3 regions of the Microbacterium sp. LBN7 genome follow, and region 3 is predicted to be linked to each of the others. Evidence: predicted binding sites of a transcription regulator. Region 3 holds the regulator's gene; each other region holds the start of a gene.
What was found. Region 3 encodes LexA, which represses DNA repair genes until DNA is damaged. Its sites were predicted from a motif close to TCGAACANNTGTTCGA; they were not measured.
Positions count from the first base shown of each region.

Region 1: LBN7_RS06970 (DUF222 domain-containing protein) is a predicted target of LexA. The motif match lies at 2,449-2,464, and genes of this name have one in related genera.
Region 2: recA (recombinase RecA) is a predicted target of LexA. The motif match lies at 2,407-2,422, and genes of this name have one in related genera.

Region 1 is NZ_CP147856.1:1,466,936-1,472,748, reverse strand. Features, by position in the region: gene LBN7_RS07000 (acyl-CoA dehydrogenase family protein) at 1-63, shown strand, start outside; gene LBN7_RS06995 (hypothetical protein) at 147-716, shown strand; gene LBN7_RS06990 (hypothetical protein) at 745-990, shown strand; gene LBN7_RS06985 (hypothetical protein) at 994-1,248, shown strand; gene LBN7_RS06980 (hypothetical protein) at 1,260-1,496, shown strand; gene LBN7_RS06975 (hypothetical protein) at 1,569-2,186, shown strand; gene LBN7_RS06970 (DUF222 domain-containing protein) at 2,496-3,836, shown strand; gene LBN7_RS06965 (ECF transporter S component) at 3,890-4,507, opposite strand; gene LBN7_RS06960 (siderophore-interacting protein) at 4,504-5,379, opposite strand; gene LBN7_RS06955 (energy-coupling factor transporter transmembrane component T) at 5,390-5,813, opposite strand, start outside.
Region 2 is NZ_CP147856.1:145,204-151,016, forward strand. Features, by position in the region: gene miaB (tRNA (N6-isopentenyl adenosine(37)-C2)-methylthiotransferase MiaB) at 1-199, opposite strand, end outside; gene LBN7_RS00735 (regulatory protein RecX) at 248-1,162, opposite strand; gene recA (recombinase RecA) at 1,162-2,211, opposite strand; gene LBN7_RS00745 (DUF3046 domain-containing protein) at 2,481-2,705, opposite strand; gene LBN7_RS00750 (helix-turn-helix domain-containing protein) at 2,729-3,037, opposite strand; gene LBN7_RS00755 (CinA family protein) at 3,179-3,667, opposite strand; gene pgsA (CDP-diacylglycerol--glycerol-3-phosphate 3-phosphatidyltransferase) at 3,664-4,239, opposite strand; gene LBN7_RS00765 (DNA translocase FtsK) at 4,239-5,813, opposite strand, start outside.
Region 3 is NZ_CP147856.1:3,510,063-3,515,875, reverse strand. Features, by position in the region: gene hisH (imidazole glycerol phosphate synthase subunit HisH) at 1-239, opposite strand, end outside; gene hisB (imidazoleglycerol-phosphate dehydratase HisB) at 236-853, opposite strand; gene LBN7_RS16990 (histidinol-phosphate transaminase) at 850-1,935, opposite strand; gene LBN7_RS16985 (LysM peptidoglycan-binding domain-containing protein) at 2,072-2,452, opposite strand; gene lexA (transcriptional repressor LexA) at 2,741-3,427, shown strand; gene LBN7_RS16975 (prolyl oligopeptidase family serine peptidase) at 3,520-5,409, shown strand; gene LBN7_RS16970 (DUF4345 domain-containing protein) at 5,393-5,785, opposite strand.

The DNA of each region.
Region 1 (5,813 bases), 2.0 Mb from region 3:
TACGGCGGCACGAACGAGATCATGCGCGAGATCGTCGGGCGGCAGATCGCGGGGAAGCGGTAAGGAGTGCGCTGATCGCGCCGCGTCGACGGCGCGCTAATGTGTGGGCATGATCACGCCCTCGTCGACGATGCCGGACTAGGCGGATGTCGGAAGTCGCGACGAGCATTCTCGCGAACCTCATCGTCGGTCCTCTCGCCTTCGTCGGCGGCATCCTGATCGTCCGGTTCCGCAAGCCATTGAACGCCCTCGTCTTCCGGCAGCAGGAAGCGATGCTCGGTCGCCGGATGGCGCAGATGTCCGCCGGAAGGCAGCAGCCTTGGGTACTGGGCGTCGTCGGGTCGGTCGTGATGCTGATGGGCGTGATCATGGTGTCGGGTGCGATCGTCGCGATCATTCGGGACGGCGTCTTCCCGGGGCAGAGCTCCGGGCCGGAGCCGGTTTCGACGAGCAACCCGGCATTCGCGACGATGGTGCCGTTCTCCCTCGTCGGTGTGATCGCGACCACGGCGGGTTTCGCACTGTGGAGATTCCGTCGCGGCGTCTACGACTTCGTCGACCGGCGGGCGCGGGCGGTGCGGGGAGTGAGCGAGGTGAACGAGTTCGCGCGTGAGCATCGGCCGTTCTGGATCGGACTCGCGGGCGTCGTCGTGCTTGTGATCGGGGTCGTGGTGTTGGTGGGCGGTGTCGTCACGGTCCTGGGAGCGATGGCATGAATGTGCGCGCGAACGCGGGGATGATGAGATGACCTACGAGAACTACATCGTGATCGCTGTCGGGATCATCGCGCTCATCTGTGGACCGCTGATCATTCGGAACCGGGTGAAGATCTTCGATTTCTTCTCGGTCACCCTTCGCGCACTCAGCGCTGCGCCGGGGCGCGCCGCTCTCAAGGGGTCGAGCCCGTTCTGGGTCGGCTTCACGGGCGCGGGGCTCACGTTCATCGGCGTCGTCGCGTTCTTCGCCGGCATCTTCGCGCGGGAGTTGTAGGCAGTGAGTGGTTTTGCTCTCACGAGCCTCGTGACGGGGATCGTCGTCCTGGTCTTCGGAGTGCTCCTTCTCTCGCTGCGTGGCCGCGCGCTGAGCTTCGTGCGTCAGCGGTTCGCGAGTGTCTACCGGGAAGACGGTGTTCCGGAAACGGAGATCGCCGGTCGATTCCCGAAGATGGCCGCGGTCGTGATCGTCGGGTCGGGGTTCGTCGCGTTCGGTGCGGCGCTCGTCCTGGTGGGGCTGTTCAGTGCGCGGTGAGAGGAATCGAGATGGCTGACGAAGTCGTGACGCTGGAGTTGACGAGTGCCGAGGCGCTCGTGTTCTTCGACTGGCTGGCGCGCGCGAACGACTCCGATGTTCTCTCGGCGGATGACGCGGAGCACCGGGTCCTCTGGGATCTGGAGTCGCAGTTGGAGACGAAGATCGACGTGGTGTTCGCCCCCGACTATTCGGAGCGCGTAGACGAAGCGAAGCGGGTCGTCTCGGGTCCGGAGGATGACGCGTGAAGAAGTCTCTTAGCGGCCTCGGGCTGCTCTTGTTTCTGTTCATTCGTCCGAGCTACGAACGGAGGAGCGCGGATGAGTCCTGACCCGGGGCCGCTGAACGCTGGCTTCAGCGCACCCCTCGCTCCGATCCTGACGATTGCTCGTAACTTCGCCATCGGGACATATGCCGTCCTCGGAATCTTCTGCCTGCTCGTCCTTCCGCTCGGCTGGGCGCCGATGCCGAACGCTCTCCTCCCTCTCCTCCTGGGCACGGCGCTGATCACCGGATCGATGGTCATGGCCTTCCGACGGGTGTCTCTGGTCAGGCGCGCAGACAAGGCGGCAGCGGCCGGAGGCGCCCGGAGCAGCTTCGCATTCCTGCAGGCGCAGTTCCCCGGCGATGCCCGTCGTGCGGGCGACTCGTCGGCTCCCGGTTTCGTCCTCGTCTGGGACGATCGCCTCGAGATCGACCTTCGCCGGGAATCGCTCGGCGCCGGGGCCCCGCGCGAGCGGCGCAGCATCCGCTTCGATGAGATCAGCGATGTCTTCGCGCGCGAGGCGACCAGCATGTCGTACCGGAAGCTCGCCATCCTGCTGATCTCCGGTGAGGAGATCCTCTTCACCCTGGCACCGAGGAGCGGGTCGGGCCTGCGCGGCCCGAGCGACGAGGAGACGGAGGGCGCGATCGCGGAGCTGCGCACCTGCTGGTGAGCTGAGCCCATGGACAGTGTCCGTCCGTCCCGCGCGTGAATCGACTGCATTGCCCTCCTCGCTCCTGTCGATCCTCGAAGACCATGTCTCGCGCGGCGCGGTCCCGGGTGCCATCGGCGTCAGCGGCTCGCCTGACGGACGGGTGGAGGTCGTCACGGCTGATGATCTGCCGGAAGATGCGATCGTGCGTATCCACGGCGTGCCTCCTTCTCTCCCGCCTGTCGTTGCCTCTTCACGCTTACCGTGAAATGCCGATATTGAATCGAACATAGCTTCGAATGTCGGGTGTTTCGCGGGTAAACTGTGGGCATGTCGAAGCTCCCTGGCTTGATCGAGGCAGTCACCCGCCTCGATCAGTTGTGGGCCGATGCGGATGACGCGACAGGGCTGTCGCGGGAACAGCTGATCGCCGTCAACGACGCGATCGGGGTGCTGCAACGCCAGGCGGATGCCGCGCATGCGGATGTCGCCGCGCGGATCGCGCACGAGTCACGGCGTGAGCTCGGGGCGGGGAGTCTCGCGAAGGAGCAGGGCTATCGGACGGCGGCGAAACTGCTCGCCGCGACCGGCGGGGTGTCGACCGGGGATGCGAAACGCCTGGTGAAGGTCGGGGAAGCGACCGCGCCCCGGACGGACCTGCTGGGGACGAAGCTGCCCGCCCGGTATGCACTGTTGCGTGGGGCGCTCGCGTCGGGAGAACTCAGCGTGCAAGCGGCCGCACTGATCGTCGCGCTGTTGGACCGGTGTCGGGTGGTGGCCGGGGCGGAGCGGATCGGCCTGGCGGAGCGGCTGCTGGCGAAGCGGTGTGCCGGGTTGGCGTTGGAGGATGTCCGCAAGCTGATCGCCCGGGCGGAAGCCTGGATGGACCCCGACGGTGTGGAACCGAAGGATGAGGAACGCCGGGCGAGACGGTCGTTGACGATGGTCGAGCGGGAAGGGATGGTGCACCTGAACGCGGTCCTCGATGCGGAGACCGCCGCCCCGATCGTGACTGCGATCCGTGGCTACGTGTCTGCGGCGTTCGCTGCCCGCAACGATGCGCCAGACCCGGATGCTCCGGATGCCGACCGACGCACCGTGGCGATGCTGCAGGCGGATGCGCTGGCGGTGTTCTGTGCGCATGTTCTCGGGTGTGAGTCTCGGGTCCCGCTCGCCGGTGCCACGGTCGTGGTCCGGTTGACGCTTGACGACCTGCAGTCCGGGTCGGGGTCAGCGACGATCGACGGGATGGATCACCCGGTGAACATCGGCGCCGCGAGACGCATGGCCGGCAGTGGGGGGATCATCCCGTGGGTGTGTGGTGGTGGGAGCGAGATCCTGGACTGGGGGCGGGAGAAACGATTGTTCACCCGCGCCCAACGCCTCGCCCTGGCCGAACGCGACGGCGGGTGCGCGATGTGCGGCCTGCCACCGGGGATGACGAAAGCGCACCACATCCGATGGTGGACGAGAGACCACGGCCCCACCGACCTCAGTAACGGAGTGCTGTTGTGTGAGACGTGCCACCACCGGATCCATGACAACGGATGGGACATCCGCATCGACGGAACGGGCGTCGCCGCGAGAGTGTTGTTCATCCCGCCCGCCTACGTCGACCCCGCCCGCACGCCTCGCACCGGCGGCCGCTATCGCTTCGACATCGCCGCATGAACGACGAGTCAGGCCGCAAGAACGGCACTTCGGAATCTCTGCGTGTCGAGCTCTCAGGCCTCCGGCTTCGCGGCTGGCGTGCGTGCGGAACGAGGCAGCGGAAGCCGCCCGCCGACGCCGGCGCGGCGCAGGCGATCCGCGATCAGGATGCCGAGAGCCGTCGCCCCGACGCAACTCGCCAGTGTGATGGCGAAGAACGCGATGCGCACACCCACGGGCATGGTCTCGAGGTTGAACGAGGCCCACGCCAGCAGCGGATACACGACGCCGACGACCACCGCGCCGACATAGTGCAGCCACGTTCCCCAGTACCGCCAGATCACGAAGAGGAAGGGCAGCTCGGTGAAGGCCGCCCACCACAGGTTCGTCGCGACGCTGCCGAATCCATAGCCCGAGAACGGCACGATCACGAGCCCGGCGAGCAGACCGACCAGCAATCCGACCAGCGGCCGGCGCAACAGTCGCAGCGCGATGACAGACGGCAGCAGCCAGAGCCCCGCCAGTGCGACGCTCACGAACGGCAGGCCGGGGAAGAGGATCGTCGAGATCCAGTTCGCCGGAGCCAACAGCAGACCGCCCGCGACGCCGAGCGCCGCGCACGTCAACAGGATCGCGGTCGGGAAGCGGAAGCGCCCGCGCGACCGGGGTGTGCTCGCGTTCGTCCCGCTCATGCGAGGGGCTCCGCAGCTGCCTCGCGCGCGGCCTTCGACGCCGGCGATGCCGCACCGATCTTCCAGTATCCGCAGAAGCTCACGGCATTCTTGTCGACACCGCGCTCACCCACCAGATGCTTGCGCACCCCCGAGGCGAGAGCCTGCTCGCCTGCCGCATACGCGTGGAACGGAGCATCCGGCAGTGCCGTCCTGCCGAGTGTCTCCAGTGCCAGAGAACCCGGTGCGGCCTCATGCGGTCGCACGATCCAGACGACCTCGACGCCCGCCGGATGGGGGAACGACAGTGCGTCCTCCCGGGTCGGCACCTCGATGATCGCGAGGCCGGCGGCATCCTCCGGCAGCGAGGCGCTGATCGAGGCGATCGCCGGCAGAGCCGTCTCGTCGCCGACCAGCAGAACACGATCCGTCCCGCGCTGCGGATTGAACGTCAGCCCCTCGTCGATGATCAGCACATGCTCCCCCGGCCGGCACGTCTCTGCCCAGCGCGACGCCGGACCGGCCGTGCCCTCCGCCGCGGAGCCGTGCAGCACGAAGTCCACATCGATCTCCGCCCCGGCATCCGCGGTCGCCGCGCGATACGCCCGCACGCTGTAGTTGCGCATGACAGGCCGCTCGCCATCGGGGATCCGAAGGAACTTCAGATACCCGAACATCTTGTTCGCCTTCGCCGGCACACGATCGAGGCCCGCATCGCCTCCGATCGGCAGGAACAGCCGGAACCACTGGTCGAAGCCCATCGGCCGGAACTTCTCGATCTCGCCGCCGCCGAGCGTCACCCTGATCCAATGCGCCGACAGCTGTTCGCTGCGCAGCACCGTGAGGTGGATGAGCTCGGCCGACTCGGGCTTGACCAGCTTGCTGTATGCCATACGACGCCTTTCAGGAAAGCTGCCAGGGGAAGAACACGACGAAGATCGCCGCGGATGCCGCGAGACTCGCGACCGTGAAGATGATGTCGCGCACACGGAACGGCACCAGATGCCGCTCCGTCCGCGTCGAGTGGGCGCCGAACGCGCGCGAATCCATCGCGAGCGCCACCCGCTCCGCATGCCGGATCGCTCCCGCGAGCAACGGCACGATGTACCCCCACCCGCGAGCGATCCGGGCGAACGGACCCCGTCCGCCGTGATGCCCGCGCACGCGATGCGCCGCCCGAATGACCGCCAGCTCATGCCCGAACCGCGGCACGAACCGGAAGGCCGCCAGAGCTGTGTATCCGATCCGATACGGCACGCGCAGCTGCTGCACGCTCGCCCGCACCAGATCCGGACCCGTCGTCGTGAGTCCGCCGATCAGCGCGAGA
Region 2 (5,813 bases), 760 kb from region 3:
TGATGACCACATCGGCCTCTGCGCCCTCGGACGCGCGCACGTACCCCGCGCTCTCCAGCGACCCGGACAGACGCTCCGAGTCGTGGACGTTCATCTGGCACCCGAAGGTGCGCACTTCATAGGAACGCTGTCGGCCGTCGACATCGATGGCTGCCGACGACGCGCTGATGATCGTCGGTTCACTGCGCGGGATAGTCATGATCCTCCCATTGTACGAGCGGATCAGGGACGGGAGGAGCGTCGCAGCTCAGTCGGAATCCACGAATCGGACGCCGGACGTCGACCCTCCGGACGAGACCTCGCGCAATGCCGCCTTCGCCGCGTTCATCGCCACCGCGCCGTTGTATCCGCGACGCGAGAGCTGACCCATCAGGCGACGTACGGCGGTGTCGTTGTCGAGTCTGGCCATCGACCGCGCCTTGGAGCGCGCGTAATCGAGAGCGCGCTCGGCGTCGTCGTCCGGCAGCTCATCGAGGGCCGCGTCGATGACGTCGCGCGACAGTCCGCGCTGAGACAGAGCCCGCGAGAGCGCGACCCGCCCCTGCCCCTTGCGCTCGACTCCGGATGTGACGAGCAGACCGGCGAGAACGGCGTCATCGAGATACCGCCGCCGGCAGAAGTCGTCGATCACGTCTTCGATCTGCCCGGAGTCGAGATCATGCCCCTTGAGCACGAGCCTGGCCTCCGAGATCGACAGCGACTTCGCGCGGAGTTTGCGCAGCAGCGCCTCTTCGGCCGTCGCGCGGATCTCATCCGGAGATCGCACCGGCTCCGCGCTGTCGCGATCACCATCGTCCTGGAGGTCGTGCAACGCGCGAAGACGCGGCGCCGATCTCTCCGGAGCGCGCTCCTCCGGCGCACCCGAGTCGAGGTCGCCGCTGTTCGATGCCGCCGTCCTCGCCGCAGCTCCTCTGGCGGGATGGCGATCGCTGGGCGTGCCTGCGTCGCGAGCGTCGCCGAAGCGCGACGGCTCGGGCTGCGCATCCCAGGTCGAACGCCAGAGACCCGCATCGCCGGTACGACGCGGGACCACCTTCTCCGCGCGATCAGCGTCGTCGTCAGAGACCTTCGCCGGCATCGCCTTGCGACCCCCGGCCTTGCTGCCGAAGAGAGGGATGATGGGGGCGATCCGCTCGGAATCGCCCCCATGCGTGTCAGTCATCAGGCCGGACGACGCTCGGCGAGCTCGTCAGCAGCCGCGGGGGCCGCAGCCTGCCCGCCGATGCCGAGCTTCTGCTTGATCTGCGTCTCGATCGCCAGCGCGATGTCGGGGTTGTTGAGCAGGAACGTACGCGCGTTCTCCTTGCCCTGACCCAGCTGGTCGCCGTCGTAGGTGTACCACGAGCCGGACTTCTTCACGATGGCGTGCTCGACCCCGAAGTCGATCAGGCTGCCTTCGCGCGAGATGCCGACACCGTAGAGGATGTCGAACTCGGCCTGCTTGAAGGGCGGGGCCATCTTGTTCTTCACGACCTTGACCCTGGTGCGGTTCCCCACCGCGTCAGTGCCGTCCTTCAGCGTCTCGATCCGGCGGATGTCCATGCGGACCGAGGCGTAGAACTTCAGCGCCTTACCACCCGCCGTGGTCTCGGGCGAGCCGAAGAAGACGCCGATCTTCTCACGCAGCTGGTTGATGAAGATCATCGTGGTGTTCGTCTGGTTGAGACCACCGGTGAGCTTTCGCAGAGCCTGCGACATCAGTCGCGCCTGCAGACCCACGTGCGAGTCACCCATCTCACCCTCGATCTCGGCGCGGGGCACGAGTGCCGCCACGGAGTCGATCACGATGAGGTCGATCGCACCCGAGCGCACGAGCATGTCGGCGATCTCGAGTGCCTGCTCACCCGTGTCGGGCTGGGAGACGAGGAGCGCGTCGATGTCGACGCCGAGCTTGGCGGCGTAGTCGGGGTCGAGCGCGTGCTCGGCATCGATGAATGCGGCGATGCCACCCGCGCGCTGTGCGTTCGCGATCGCGTGCAGGGTGAGGGTCGTCTTACCGGACGACTCCGGGCCGTAGATCTCGACGATGCGACCACGCGGGAGACCGCCGACGCCGAGGGCGACGTCGAGGGCGATGGAGCCGGTCGGGATGACCGCCACGGGGGCGCGCTCATCGCTGCCCAGCCGCATGACGGAGCCCTTGCCGAACTGACGGTCGATCTGGGCGAGTGCTGTCTCGAGGGACTTCTCGCGGTCGGCGGGTGATGGCATGGTCTGCTCCTTCTGCTCGCGTGGTGCCGCCTGTAGGCTGCCGCGGCGCTCCCGATTGGGAGCAACTCTCCGACAAGGCGTATGGCTCTGGGCCTGTTCTTCACCGTACGAGGAGCCACCGACATTGCGTCGAAGCATCCGCGAACCGTGTGGAACGAAACTCAGAGACCACTTGTGCAGAAGACTACGCCCGCTTCGAACAGATCTTCGACGACACGCCGTCATCGGCGTGTCGGATACCGCACGACTCGAACGAGCTGTCGCCGACGTCAGCGACGCCGCGGCTCCTGACGCCCGACGCCGTGTCGCCGGTTCTCCGGCACGTCCATCTCGGCGCAGAGCGCCAGCCAGATGTCGCGGGGCGGCGCGCCGTCCGCGAGCGCCTCCACGGCCGTCCGATTGCCGAGCGCGCCGAGCACGAGGTCATTGACCAGCGATGACGCGCGGGCCTGGAACTCCATCTCGACGGCGCGAAGGAACTCGCTGCGACGCATCCTGTCTCCGAGCCGGCAGAAGGTCAGTGCAGGGAGAGCTCGGGCTCGATCGACGCCACGAGGTCGTCGGGGACGACATCCGGGAAGACCTGGATGCCCTCGAGCACGGAGATGCGATCGCCGACCTCGCGCATGATCGTCGAGATGGGCACATCGAGCGCATCGGCGACCGAGGCGAGAATCTCGCTCGATGCCTCCTTCTGACCCCGCTCGACCTCACTGAGATATCCGAGCGCGACCGAAGCCTTGCTTGCGACCTGCCGGAGGGTGCGCCCCTTCTGCAGGCGGAAGTCCCTCAGCACATCGCCGATTTCCTGTCGTACAAGAATCATCGGAACCTCCTCCCCGTTCGATCCATCGAGTTCCCCCTCGATGAGACAGCCAGTCTAGTCCCCCTGGCTTGCACAGAATCTACCCCTGCACTCTGTGGTTTCAATGTGAGCACATCGGAGATAACCGCGGAATGCACGCGACTATTCCTGGAGGATCTCGAGAAGGAAATCGAGTGCGGCCGAGACCGAACCTGCCCGGACCGCGGCGCGGTCGCCGTCGAGGTGCAGCTCTCGCGTCTGCGAGGCGATCGGGGTGACGACGCCGATGTGCACCGTGCCGACCGGCTGCCCGTCCGGCGAATCCGGACCGGCGATCCCGGTCGTCGACACTCCGACATCAGCCGGTCGCCCACCGACGCCGACGGCATGTCGCACGCCGTCGGCCATCTGCCGCGCGACGTCCGGGTACACGGGTCCGTGCTGCGCCAGCGTCGCGGCGTCGACACCGAGAACGGTGTGCTTGACGGGTGTCGCGTAGGCGACCACTCCCCCGAGCAGGACCGCGGACGCACCGGGCACCGAGACCAGCTCAGCACAGAGCGCTCCGCCGGTGAGGGATTCCGCCACGCCCAGCGTCCAGCCCCGGCTCTTCAGCGCGGACAGCACGGCGGCCGCCGGGGAATCGCTCACGACTTCTGCCGTGCCCCTCTGACCTGCGCGACGATGTAGTCGATCCCGCTGGCCACCGTGAGCACCAGGACGACGATCATCAGCAGGAAGGTCACCAGCGTCCACGGACCGAGGCCGATGACGACATGGAGCGGCAGCAGAGCCCAGCCCAGGGCCACGCCCTGGAACGCGGTCTTGATCTTGCCCATCCACGCGGCGGCGACCACATGCTCGCTGGCCACCATGAGCCGGTGCACCGTGATGCCCCACTCTCGGATGAGGATGACGGCGACGATCCACCAGTCGACCTCACCGAGGATCGCGAGCCCGATGAAGCCCGCGCCGGTGAGCATCTTGTCGGCGATCGGATCCCAGAGCTTTCCGAAGTCGCTGACGATCTCGTACTTGCGGGCGAGGTAGCCGTCGACCCAGTCCGTGGAGATGCCCACGATGAACAGGATCGCGGCGGTCCAGCGCAACGCAGGATCGGGGAGGCCGTAGGTGCCGCCGAGCAGCAGCAGGATGAAGAAGACGACGGCCAGGGGGATGCGGGCGATCGTGATGGCGTTGGGCAGCTGCCGCGGAATGGCCATCAGTCGCGACCCGTCAGACCCCAGGCGTCTTCGTCGCCCTCGGCCTCCACCACCGGAAGCCCGCTGTACTGCGCCTCGACCGGATCATGCGCGGGAGCCGCGGACGCGGCCGATGTCACGGGAGGCGCCGGAGCCGCGGCGGGAGCGTCTTCGCCGCGGAGCTTGGCCATCACCTGCGGAAGCTGTTCGGCCGTCGCGAGCACGTCGCGCGCCTTCGAACCCTCCGACGGGCCGACGATCTCCCGCGACTCCAGCAGATCCATCAGACGACCGGCCTTCGCGAAGCCGACGCGCAGCTTGCGCTGCAGCATCGACGTGGAGCCGAACTGGGACGACACGATGAGCTCGGCGGCCGCGAGCAGCAGTTCGAGGTCGTCGCCGATGTCCTCGTCGACCTCCTTCTTCTTCGTGGGCTCGAGGGCCTCCTGCACGTCGGGACGGTAGTCCGGGCGCGCCTGGCGCGTGACGTGCTTGACGACCGCGTCGATCTCCTTCTCGTCGACCCAGGCGCCCTGGAGGCGGAAGGGCTTGGAGGATCCCATCGGAGAGAACAGGGCGTCACCCTGACCGATGAGCTTGTCGGCTCCGGGGCTGTCGAGGATCACGCGGCTGTCCGTGACGCTGGTGACGGCGAAGGCGAGCCGCGAGGGCACGTTCGCCTTGATCAGGCCGGTCACGACGTCGACGCTGGGTCGCTGCGTGGCGAGGACGAGGTGGATGCCCGAGGCACGGGCGAGCTGGGTGATGCGCACGATCGAATCCTCGACGTCGCGCGGCGCGACCATCATCAGGTCGGCCAGCTCGTCGACGACGACCAGGAGGTACGGGTAGGGCTTGAGAACGCGCTCGCTCCCGACCGGAAGCTCGACCTCACCGGCGCGCACGGCGCGGTTGAAGTCGTCGATGTGGCGGTACCCGAACGACGCGAGGTCGTCGTACCGCATGTCCATCTCCTTCACGACCCACTGCAGCGCCTCGGCCGCCTTCTTCGGGTTCGTGATGATGGGCGTGATCAGGTGCGGCACGCCCGCGTAGCTCGTGAGCTCCACGCGCTTGGGGTCGATCAGGACCATGCGCACATCGGCCGGCCGTGCCCGCATCAGCAGGCTCGTGATCATCGAGTTCACGAAGCTGGACTTACCCGAGCCGGTCGAACCGGCCACGAGGAGGTGAGGCATCTTCGCGAGGTTGGCGATCACGATGTTGCCGCCGACGTCCTTGCCGACGCCGATCGTCATCGGGTGAGTGCTCTTCAGCGCCGCAGGAGAGCGCAGCACGTCGCCGAGCGCGACCATCTCCTTGTCGGCGTTCGGGATCTCGATGCCGATGGCGCTCTTGCCGGGGATCGGCGAGAGGATGCGGACGTCGTTCGACGCCACGGCGTAGGCGAAGTTGTTGCTCAGCTGCAGGATCTTCTCGACCTTGACGCCGTGACCGACCTCGACCTCGTACTGCGTGACCGTCGGACCGCGCGAGAAGCCCGTCACCTTCGCATCGACCTTGAACTGCGTGAGGACGCTCGTGATCTGCTCGATGACCTTGTCGGTCGCCTCGGAGCGCATGACCGGCGCCGG
Region 3 (5,813 bases):
ACCGGGCGACCGCCGGCGAGGCGACGGTCGATGATCTCGTCTCCGCCGTGCGCATGCAGCGCGTCGCGCACGGCCTGGAACGCGCCGACGCCGGGCACGAGCAGACCGTCGGCCTCGAGTGCCTCCGTGCGGTCGCGCGTGAGGATGGCGTCTGCACCGGCCGCGACGAGCGCTTTGACCGCCGAGTGGACGTTGCCCGACTCGTAGTCGAAGACGGCGACCCTGGGCGCTCGGCTCACAGCGCGCCCTTGGTGGACGGCACGCCGTCGACCAGCGGGTCGAGGGCCTTGGCCTGGCGGAACGCACGGGCGAAGGCCTTGAACTCCGCCTCGGCGATGTGGTGCGGATCGCGACCACCGAGCACGCGCACGTGCACCGTCAGCGCCGCGTTGAAGGCGATGGCCTCGAACACGTGCCGCACGAGCGAACCCGTGAAGTGTCCTCCGATGAGGTGGTGCTCGAACCCTGCCGGCTCCCCCTCGTGCACGAGGTACGGGCGTCCGGAGATGTCGACGACGGCCTGCGCGAGAGCTTCGTCGAGCGGCACGAGTGCGTCGCCGTAGCGCGAGATGCCCGACTTGTCGCCGAGCGCCTGCAGGATCGCCTGACCGAGCACGATCGAGACGTCTTCGACGGTGTGGTGCGCGTCGATGTTCGTGTCGCCCGATGCGCGGACGGTGAGATCGGTCAGCGAGTGCTTCGCGAAGGCGGTGAGCATGTGGTCGAAGAACGGCACGGAGGTGTCGATGCGCGAGGCTCCGGTGCCGTCGAGGTTCAGCTCGAGCTCGACGGTGGACTCCGACGTGCTGCGCACACGGCTCGCGGTGCGCGGGTTCTGGGCGAGAGTGCTCATGATGCTGATCCTATCGAGGCCAGGGCATCGAGGAATGCGGTGGTCTCGGCCTCGGTGCCCGCCGTCACGCGGAGGTGACCCGGGATGCCGACGTCGCGGATGAGCACGCCGCGTTCGTACAGCTGCTGCCACGTCGCGCGCGGGTCGGCGACGCCGCCGAAGAGGACGAAGTTCGACCAGGATTCGTGGGGCGTGTATCCCAGCGCCTCGAGCGTCGCCGAGATGCGGTCGCGCTGCTCGACGATCTCCTCGACCATGCCGAGCATGACGTCGGAGTTGCGCAGCGCGGCGACCGCCGCCGCCTGGGTGAGGGCGCTGAGGTGGTACGGCAGCCGCACCAGGCGCAGCGCGTCGATGAAGGCGGGGTCCGCTGCGAGGTAGCCCACACGCGCGCCGGCGAAGGCGAACGCCTTGCTCATGGTGCGGGAGACGGCCAGACGCGGGCGTCCTTCGAGGAGTGTCAGAGCGGATGCCGCGTCGCGCGGCGCGAACTCCTGATACGCCTCGTCCACGACCACGATGCCGCGCGCCTCTTCGTACACCGCTTCGACGACGTCGAGTCCGAGCGGGGTGCCCGTCGGGTTGTTCGGCGAGCAGAGCAGGATCACGTCGGGATCGACCGCACGGACCTGCTCCGCCGCTTCGTCGGGCGTGATCGTGTAGTCGGGCTGACGGGTGCCCGCGACCCAGCGCGCCCCCGTTCCCTGCGAGATGAGCGGGTACATGGAGTATGTCGGCGCGAAGCCGAACGCCGTGCGCCCAGGGCCGCCGAAGGCCTGCAGGATGTGCTGGAGGACCTCGTTCGAGCCGTTGCCCGCCCAGATCTGATCCGATGTGAGGCCGTGACCGAGATACTCGGCGAATCCCTCGCGCAGTGTCGTGAACTCACGATCCGGGTACCGGTTCACATCGCGCAGCGCGACGGCGATGTCGTCGAGGATGTCGCTCGCGACCGCATCGGGCACGGGATGCGTGTTCTCGTTGACATTCAGCGCGATGGGCAGCGGCGCCTGCGGCGCACCGTACGGGGTGAGCCCGCGAAGATCGTCACGGAGCGGGAGGGCATCGAGTGAGGAAGTCACCCTTCCATGCTAGGCCGCGCGCCCTCCGCGTGACGCACCCCTCCCCTTGGGTTCCTGAGCCTGCCGAAGGATGGGTTCCTGAGCCTGCCGAAGGATGGGTTCCTGAGCCCGCCGAAGGACTGAGCCCGTCGAAGGATCAGTTCGAGTACTGCGCAGGGATCGCGAGCTCCTGGCCGATCTGCAGGGCCCCGCCGCGCAGCATGTTGAGACGGCTGATCTCGCCGATCACGTCGCGCGGGTCGGCGGTGGGGGCGACCGTGTTGGCGATCGACCAGAGCGTGTCACCGGGGAGAACCGTCACGGTCTGGAAGTCCGCGCTGCTGAAGCTGCTGGCAGTGTCGTCGCCCGCGGCGATGGCGCTGCCTCCGCTGATCGCCGCGAAGGCGATGCCGACCGCGAGCGGAACCGCGGAGAGGGCGAGCAGCACACCACGACCACGAGCCGTCAGTCGCAGTCGCGACCGGGTCGCCGGGCGTGCCGGGATGACCGCTGCGGTGCTGATGCTGATGCTGCTCATGTCGGGCTCCTTACCCTGTCCCCGTCGGCGAGGCCGGCGGTGAAGTTGGCGTAGCGTTCGCATTCGCGTCTCGGCCGGGAGCCGTGAATGCGAAGCTACGTTCCGAAGATATCTTCGAGTTCGAACATCTGTCAACTGTTCTTCGAAATCGGACCCCCGAATCTTCCGACACGCTCGAACAGATCTTCCAGATCAGGCCGATTCTCGGATACGGTTTCGATAAGAACACCCCACCACGGGCCTCCGACATTCGAAGAGGAACGTCGGATCGCGTACTGAAGGAGCACCATGAGCGAGAACTCAGCCCCGGAGCAGGAGGCCCCTCGGACGCGCCGTCGGAAGAGCCTCAGCCCGAAGCAGATGGCGATCCTCGAGGTCATCCAGACCTCCATCGCCCACCACGGCTACCCGCCGAGCATGCGCGAGATCGGCGATGCGGTCGGACTCAAGTCGCTCTCGAGCGTGACCCACCAGCTCGGCCAGCTCGAGCTGAGCGGCTACCTGCGCCGCGATCCGGGCAAGACCCGCGCGATGGAGGTGCTGATCGACCTTCCCGGTACGAGCGGCGAGAACCCGGCAGACGTGGCCACACCGGTCGGCGATGCCGCACTCGTCCCCCTCGTCGGCCGGATCGCGGCCGGCGTGCCCATCACGGCGGAGCAGCAGGTCGAGGAGATCTTCCCGCTCCCCCGCCAGTTGGTCGGCAAGGGCGATCTGTTCATGCTCAAGGTGTCCGGGGAGTCGATGATCGATGCGGCGATCTGCGATGGCGACTGGGTCGTCATCCGTTCGCAGAACAGCGCGGAGAACGGCGAGATCGTCGCAGCGATGCTCGACGACGAGGCCACCGTGAAGACATTCCGCCGCCGCGACGGCCACACCTGGCTGCTCCCGCGCAACTCCGCCTTCGAGCCCATCCTCGGCGACGAGGCCACGGTGCTCGGCAAGGTCGTGGCGGTGCTCCGCGCGGTCTGACCGCGCCCCTTCGGCATCCGCCGTCCGCCGGCATGAGAGCCGTCCTCCCGGTTTCGGGAGGCCGTGCTTCGACGGCCGCCTAGGCTCGAACCATGTCGTCCCCGTACGGTTCCTGGCCATCGCCCTTCTCCGCCGCCTCGGTCGCGGCCTCCGCCCCTCGGATCGATGGGGCGCGATTCGTCGGCTCGGAGATCTGGTGGGGCGAGTCGGTTTCGTCCGAGGGAGGGCGCGTGACGGTCCGCAGCTCGAGCGGCGCGGTGATCCTCCCCGCGCCGTGGAGCGCGCGGTCGCGCGTGCACGAGTACGGCGGCGGCGCCTGGACCGCGGATGCCGACGGCACGCTGTACTTCGTCGACGCGGGAGACCAGCGCGTGTACCGGCTCTCGCCCGATGCAGGTCCTGTCCCGCTCACCCCCGCAGGTCCTTCGCACGGCGGACTCCGTCTACAACAGGGGCGGCTCCTCGCCGTGCGGGAGGACCTCCGCGGAGAAGCGCAGATCCGAGGGATCGTGGAGATCCCGACCGACGGTTCAGCGGCAGCGGATGACGCCGTGATCCGTGCTTTCACGCAGGGCGATGCCTTCGTCGCACATCCCGCGCTCTCGCCCGACGGCTCGCGCATCGCCTGGGTCGCGTGGGACGGCGCGCGGATGCCGTGGGAGAGCGCGACGCTGGTCATCTCCGAGATCGACGAAGCAGACGACGAAGGCGCAGAAGGCGAGGCGGGCCCCTGGGTCGCCACGCGCGCCGCCCTCCAGCCCGAATGGGTGAGCGACACCGAGCTGCTCTACGCCGACGACCCGACCGGCCGCTGGCAGCTCCAGCGCCTGTCGCTGGTCCCCGGCACACGTGACGGCGCTCCGGAGGCGATCACCTCGAGCGACGCCGACACGGGGTATGGACTCTGGGTGCTGGGCAACCGCTGGTACCAGCCCCTCGCAGACGGCCGCATCGTCGCGGTGCGCACCAACGGCCGCGACGACGTCGTCGAGATCGCCGCCAACGGCTCGACCCGCACCCTCGACGTCCCCTGCGACGGCCACGTGAGCGTCGACGACGTGTCCGGCTCTCGCGTGCTGCTCTCCGGCGGCAGCTCGACGAGCGCACCCGGTGTCTGGTGCGTCGACCTCGATTCCGGCGAGACGATCACGGTCGCAGGCGGCGAACCGGTCGACACCGCCTGGATGCCGCCCGCCACCGCGATCCTCGTGGAGGGAGGCCACGGCTCGGTGCATGCGTTCGCCTATGCTCCGGCCAACCCCGAGGCCGCAGCGCCGGAAGGCGAGCTGCCTCCGTACGTGGTCTTCGTCCACGGCGGCCCCACCGCACACGTCACCGGCGCGGCATCCGCCGCCATCGCGTTCTACACGAGCCGGGGCATCGGCGTGCTCGATGTCAACTACGGCGGCTCCACCGGGTACGGTCGCGCCTACCGCGACCGCCTGCACGGGCAATGGGGAATCGTCGACGTCGACGACGTGATCGCCGCCGCGCGCGGCCTCGCTGACGCGGGTCTCGCCGATGCCTCGCGCATCGCGATCCGCGGAAGCTCGGCAGGGGGCTGGACCGTGCTCTCGGCGCTGGTGCGCGGCGGCACCTTCGCCGCGGGGATCAGCCGCTACGGCGTCGCCGACCTCCGGATGCTGGCGGAGCACTCGCACGGCTTCGAGGAGCACTACATCACCGGGCTCGTCGGACCGCTCCCGGAGGCCGAGGCCTTCTACATCGAGCGTTCACCGCTGACGCATGCGGAACGGATAGATGTGCCCGTGCTGTTGATGCAGGGAGCCGAGGACCGGGTCGTGCCGCCGTCGCAGTCGGAGGCCATCCGCGATGCTCTGGCGGCGAACGGCGTCGAGCACGAGTACGTCGTCTACCCCGGCGAGGGTCACGGCTTCCGCAGCGGGACGACGATCGTGAACGCCCTGGAACGCGAACTGGCCTTCCTGGGGCGGGTGTTCGGCTTCACTCCGAGCCTCTGAGACCGACGAAGCGGACGTGCCACCAGAGCACCAGGGGAACGACGACCAGCTCCAGGACGGTGCTCGCGATGAACACCGGGTGAGGCCATCCGGTGACCACGGCGGAGAGGACCCTGGCAAGGCCACCGATGAAAGCCAGCACGAGCATGGTGCGCAGCACCGTCGCTCGTTCACGCAGGCGGAAGAGCGACCACCACACAGCGACGCCGGCTGCGAGCCAGAACACGTTGACGAACCGGTACTCGCTGTCGACGCTCGAGGACGTCGGCGACCCGCCCGGCACGGAAGTCGGGCCGAAGATGATCGCGTACAGGCCCGAGGCGACCGCCACCGCACCGAGCACAGCCAGTGTGAGGATGAGCGCGCTCCTCTGCATGACGGCCCTTTCTTGCACGATACGAAGA